One region of the Fictibacillus sp. b24 genome, then DNA from elsewhere that is predicted to be linked to it. Evidence: riboswitches for the same ligand, from Rfam matches in the RefSeq annotation. Region 1 holds a riboswitch; the other holds the start of a gene.

Region 1 (3,214 bases):
ACTTCTTGATCACGAGCACCAAGATGTTTGTCTTCACCCTTGTCGACGATAACTGCACAAGCAGCATCTCCCGTGATGTTAACAGCCGTTCTTAACATATCAAGAAGTCGGTCAACACCAAGGATCAGAGCGATACCTTCAACTGGTAATCCAACTGAGTTTAGTACCATCGCTAGCATGATGAGTCCTACTCCAGGTACCCCTGCTGTACCAATACTAGCAAGAACAGCTGTAAGGATAACAGTAAGCATCGCACCAATACTTAAGTTTACATCATATACTTGTGCGATAAAGATCGTCGCTACCCCTTGCATAATCGCTGTTCCATCCATGTTAATCGTAGCGCCTAACGGCTGTACAAATCCACTTACAGATTTGCGGACACCAAGGTTTTCTTGGGCTGTTTTCATGGAGATCGGAAGTGTAGCATTTGAACTTGATGTACTGAATGCTACTGACATTGCAGGCGCAAAGCCTTTAAAGAACGTAACAGGGTTCATTTTACCTAACAATGCAACAGAGCCACCGTATGTGACGATTGAATGTATTGCTAATGCGGCAATTACGATTGTCATATAGAGTCCCATCGCTTTAATTGCATCCATACCTTGGCTTCCGATTGCCGAAGCGATTAGAGCAAAAGCCCCGTATGGAGCAAACTTCATTACTACATTTACAAGGTACATCATGATATCGTTACCTTGTTCAATTAAATCCATAATTCCTTTTGTTTTGCTTCCAAGCATCGTTAACGCGAAACCAACAAATACTGAGAAAGCGATGATTTGAAGCATGTTTCCGTCAGCCATAGCCTGAACAGGATTGGTAGGAATAATTCCTAATAACGTATCTGTAACAGCTGGAGCTTCTTGTGCTTCAAATTTAGCTCCTTCAGTTTTAAAGTCACCTACGCCTGGTTTAAAAATAAGTGCTAAACTCATAGCAATAATGATGGCGATTGTTGTAGTAGCTAAGAAGAAACCAATTGTTTTTGCACCGATACGTCCTAGTTTTTTTGGATCACCCAATCCTGCAGTTCCTAAAACGATTGAAAAGAAAACAATCGGTACAACAAGCATTTTAATAAGGTTTAAGAACAATGTTCCCACTGGCTTTAATACGTATTTATCCAGTGTTGCGAACGCATCTGGCAAGGTTAAATTAAGAATAAGGCCTGCTACAACCCCTAATGCCAGCGCGATCAAAATTTTCGTTGACAATTTCATAAACGCATCCCCCTTTTGTTTGAAAATTCTTACTATTGTTACTATAGTATGAGGAGTGTGTCCTAATACATGCCTAAATTTTTGTTTGCTGCATATAAAAACCCACGAAAATAGAGAGGATTTTCCGTGGGATACACCGCAACACATAGACTTAGCCCATGTATTAAAGCTCTCTCTCCAAAAACGCTTACGAGGTTAGCTGTCGGATTAGGGAATTGAGAGTTATCCCTTTCGTATTTAAACAAATTCATCCCGAGGCATATTGCCAATTTTGTGGTTCCCCCGCTTCTTCTCTTCAGTTCTTAGAATAGAAGTGAAGAATTCAGCGAATCATATGAATATGCTCTAATTTTATCAACATACATAAAAACTTGTCAAGAAAACACGATATACTTATTTATTCCAATTAATAGTTTCATCATGAATGTTTTTCCATATTCTCACTGCTACCCCATAAGTATGAGGATAACAGCGAAATATGTAGAAGGTTTTATTTTTCAGGGAGGTATTGTAAATGAAAATTGTATTTTATGAAAAAGGTGACTTAAGCATTATCGTTGGTGCTTCAAAATTAAAAGGCGAGCTAACGATTGAACAGATAAAGAACGAGAGTGAAAAGAAAGCAAAAGAACTTGGAGAACTATTAGGCCGAGAAATCGGATTCTTAATCGACATGAACGGGAAATTGGACGCTCAATTTAAAAAATAGGCTCCTTTTGTAAGCTTTGTTGTCTTGGAAGTAGTTGTTTTCCGTTTAAACAATCTTGTAGAAGTAGCAAAAAACCGGGATAGCCCCGGTTTTTTTATTTATACATAAGCTAACGAAAGCTTTTCTCTATTCTGTTTAAATACTGCCTCTGGTCTACCTGCTTCCTGGATCTTACCGTCCTGCATAAGTACAATCCTGTCCCCAATCGCACGCGCATCTTCTTCGTCATGTGTAACAAAAATAGAAGTAATCCCAGTACGTTTTAAGATTTCTTTCAAATCATCACGAATCTGTTCTTGAAGTTTAGTATCTAAGTTACTAAAAGGTTCATCAAACATAATTAACGATGGATTTGGTGCCAATGCTCTCGCTAAAGCTACTCGCTGCTGCTGACCCCCACTTAATTCGTAAGGATAACGAGAAGCATACTCTTCCATTCCTACCATAGTCAGAAGCTCCTCCATGCGGTATTGCTTCTGTTTACGACTCATTTTATGAAGGCCAAACTTAATGTTCTTCTCAACCGTCATATGCGGAAAAAGGGCATAATCTTGAAAAACAAGTCCTACCCCGCGCTTTTCAGGCTGTACAAATCGAAATGAATCGTTCATAACGGCACGATCAATTAAAATCGATCCCTTTGTAGGCATTTCTAAGCCTGCAATTAAACGAAGCAATGTGCTTTTCCCGCTACCGCTCTGGCCTAATATTACAGTAACTTCACCTTGTTTAAACCCTAAAGAAAGGTTTTCAAATAGAGGCTTACGGGAATTTTTATAATTGAACGCTAAATCTTTGATTTGAACAAACATTATTTTGGCTCCTTTTCTAAAACTTTGTGTAAAAAGAATATCGACAGTGCACTTATACAAATAATCACCATAGACGAAACAGAGGCTTCATGAATTCGTTCATCACTCGCATATTGGAAAGTTTTCGTAGCTAGCGTGTAGAAGTTAAATGGCTGCAGTATGAGCGTTAAGGGCAATTCTTTCAAAATATCAACGAAAACTAGAATAAAACCGCCAGCAATCGCACCTTTTATCATTTTTATATCCACTTTAAAAAAGGTCCTAGTAACAGACATTCCTAATGTCCTGGAGGCATCTGTGAAAACTGTCCCCACTTTTTCAAAGCCAGATTCAATAGAGTTATACCCTACGGCCAAAAAGCGGACAACATAGGCAAAGATCAGCATACTGATGCTTAAGCTTAATACAAGCGTAGGCTCCAGCCCCATCCATTCATATAAGACAATAACCTTTTGATCCAGTGCAAG
Region 2 (3,214 bases), 2.1 Mb from region 1:
TAACGATGGATTCTTAACTCAATATGCGACCCGCTCTTATTATCCAGAACTTTTACGCTCAGGAATCGAGATCTATTCGTATAAAAAAGGATTTTTGCATCAAAAGGTAATCATTATTGATGGTGATACAGCATCGATTGGTACGGCAAATATGGATATGAGAAGTTTCCATCTGAACTTTGAAGTGAACGTGTTCCTGCTGAATACGTCTTCTGTTAATGATTTGGTTCGACAGTACGAAGAAGACATGGAAGAATCTACAAAAATTCGCCCGGTTGAATTTTATAAAAGAGGGCTTTGGGAAAGAACGAAAGAGTCGTTTTCTCGTCTGTTCTCAGGCGTTCTATAAAATTTAGATTCGCCGCCTATTAGGATAGATGTTTTCTTAGAGGCAAGAAGGTCGAGGAAGTGAAGATTAGAGGAACGGATCGTATCCTTAATACGTGAGTACCGCAGAAACGAAACTGACGAAGAGATTCGCCGCCTATTAGAAAACATAGCATAGAAAACCCCTTTATAGAATAGGTTGTACGAGACCATTTATAGAGGGGGATTTTTTTATGGATTGGCTCGAGGCCCTAATATTAGGTATTGTCCAAGGCTTAACTGAATTTTTACCTGTGAGCTCGACAGGGCACTTGCTCTTAGGAAGGCAAGTATTTCAGCTGGAGGAAGCGGGACTATTCCTTGATAGTATGCTGCATATTGGTACACTGATTGCCGTTATGACCGTCTATGGAAAAGAGATTTTAGAAGTTATAAGAAGGCCGTTCAGCAAAATCGGAATTCTGCTCATTGCAGGAACGATTCCAACTGCTATAATCGGACTGGCTTTTAAAGGTTTTTTTGAAGAAATCTCTAAAACAGGGATAACCGTCGGATGGGAGTTTTTGCTGACAGGATTATTGTTATGGTGGGCTGATTCTTATAAACGGAACGGGTACAAAGGAATTGGTGACATTACAATACGCGATGCTCTAGTGATCGGAACATTTCAAGGAGCGGCTATTCTTCCGGCAGTTTCCCGGTCTGGTCTCACAATTGCAGCGGCGTTATTTTGTAAAATCGATAAAAAAGCAGCAGCGTACTTTTCATTTTTACTCTCCATCCCATCCATTGCAGGTGGGGTTGTTCTTCAGTCAAAAGATCTTTTCACGGGTGCACAGCCACCGATCTCTTTTTCAGCGCTTGCGATTGGTACGTTAGCATCAGCAATCTTCGGATATATTGCTGTGAAATGGATGATTAAACTTCTGCAAACCGGCACGCTTAAAGGGTTTGCGATCTATGTATGGATCGTTGGAATCGTAGTTTTGGTTCTTCAATTTTCAGGAAAAATGTAAAGTATTTGTTAACACTATAAAAATGGATTGACATTTAAAAGATGGAGGATTACAGTATATGTAATTCAAAATTTAGCAGGCTTTAGATCGCTGAATTTACAGTTGTTTTTATGGTAAAACTACTGTGAAACGGGGGAACCAATTTTTTGGGGTGAATTTTGCTTTACGCAAAAAGGGATACTCCAATCCCTAATCCGACAGCTAACCCCGTAAGCGTCATGTCACTGGAGAGGTCAATTTGGTGAAAAACCGGACCCGCTTTTTTGTGTGGTCTTTTTTTGCGTTTTTTTACTGATTTACAGAACCTCTTAACCAGCAAGGCTAGAGGACAACGAAGGAAAACTTCATGTAGTTAAGGGGAGAATCGTAATGAAAAAAAAACAGTTTGCCGTAATTGGACTTGGTCGCTTTGGGGGCAGCATTTGTAGAGAATTTGCCACTATGGGCTACGATGTCCTAGCAATTGATAATGATATGGAAAAAGTAAATGAATTTGCAACGATCGCAACTCAAGCGGTTCAAGCCAATTCAACAGATGAAAAGGTAATGAAATCTCTAGGCATTCGAAACTTCAACCATGTTATTGTTTCAATCGGAGAAGACATTCAAGCAAGTATTTTGACTACCTTGCTTTTAAAAGAAGCGGGCGTTAACAAAGTTTGGGTAAAAGCCCAGAATGATTATCATCATAAAGTATTGGAAAAGCTAGGTGCAGACCGCATTATCCACCCAGAGCGTGACATGGCACTCAGAGTTGCACAGCTTATTTCTTCAGAAAAAATTATTGATTTCATTGAACTATCACATGAACATAGTATTGTTGAAATTGGCGTAACGGACAAACTTGTGAACAAGACGCTTACAGATCTAGATGTGCGTGCGCGTTATGGATGTAACATTGTTGCCATTAAACGTGGAGATGAAATACATGTTTCTCCTATTGCAGATGTTTCTTTAGAGTATGGAGATATTCTGGTTGTCATTGGGAAAAATGAGGACCTAAATCGTTTCGAGGATGAAGGAGTGTAAGCTTTGGCACTGCATGTGAAAAATCGTAAGCGATTCTTGCACAATCCGATTAAATTGAGTCCTCCTCAATTTTTAGCATTGCTGTTCTTATTTCTTATTTTCGTAGGTACTTGTTTATTGAAGCTGCCCATTGCTCATGAAAAAGCCCTATCATGGATAGATGCCTTCTTTATCGCAACATCTGCTGCAACCGTAACAGGACTTGCTACGGTTGATCCAGGATCTACATTTACCTTGTTTGGTGAAATTGTAATTCTGTTTTTGATTCAAGTTGGAGGACTCGGCGTTATGTCCTTTGCTTCCTTAGTCGTCATTATGATGGGCAGGAAAATATCCATTAAGCAAAGGGTTCTTATGCAAGAGGCATTAAATCAACCGTCGATCGGCGGGGTAATTAGGTTAGTACGAAACTTATTCTTGTTTTCGATCAGTATTCAAATGGTTGCTACTATTGTTCTTTCGGTAAGACTTATACCTGATTTAGGATTTTATAAAGGAATATACTACAGCGTATTTCACGTAATATCAGCGTACAATAACGCAGGATTCTCGCTTTGGTCAGATGGGTTAATGGGATATGTGGGAGATCCGACAATGAACCTCGTTATATCGTTCCTGTTTATTACCGGTGGGATTGGTTTTACTGTGTTGGTTGATATGTGGGTAAGCCGAAGATGGAAAACCCTTTCCCTTCATACGAAAGTCATGCTGATTTCCACAGTAATCATCAATGTGATTTCTATTTTACTTTTTTACTTATTTGAGTTTAATAATCCTAAAACAATCGGAATGCTTTCAGGTATAGAGCAATTTTGGGCTTCTTACTTTCAAGGTGTTTCTCC

Evidence for each region. A riboswitch is a leader RNA that binds a small molecule or an ion and turns the genes downstream of it on or off. The one in region 1 is predicted to bind cyclic di-AMP.
Region 2: another riboswitch for cyclic di-AMP. It lies ahead of QUF49_RS16790 (potassium channel family protein); the one in region 1 lies ahead of QUF49_RS05575 (dicarboxylate/amino acid:cation symporter).

The regions. Positions count from the first base shown of each region.
Region 1 is NZ_JAUCES010000005.1:1,105,099-1,108,312, reverse strand. Features, by position in the region: gene QUF49_RS05575 (dicarboxylate/amino acid:cation symporter) at 1-1,226, opposite strand, end outside; cyclic di-AMP (ydaO/yuaA leader) riboswitch at 1,396-1,564, opposite strand; gene QUF49_RS05570 (hypothetical protein) at 1,741-1,935, shown strand; gene QUF49_RS05565 (ABC transporter ATP-binding protein) at 2,034-2,747, opposite strand; gene QUF49_RS05560 (ABC transporter permease) at 2,747-3,214, opposite strand, start outside.
Region 2 is NZ_JAUCES010000005.1:3,215,840-3,219,053, reverse strand. Features, by position in the region: gene cls (cardiolipin synthase) at 1-349, shown strand, start outside; gene QUF49_RS16795 (undecaprenyl-diphosphate phosphatase) at 561-1,343, shown strand; cyclic di-AMP (ydaO/yuaA leader) riboswitch at 1,422-1,575, shown strand; gene QUF49_RS16790 (potassium channel family protein) at 1,713-2,372, shown strand; gene QUF49_RS16785 (TrkH family potassium uptake protein) at 2,376-3,214, shown strand, end outside.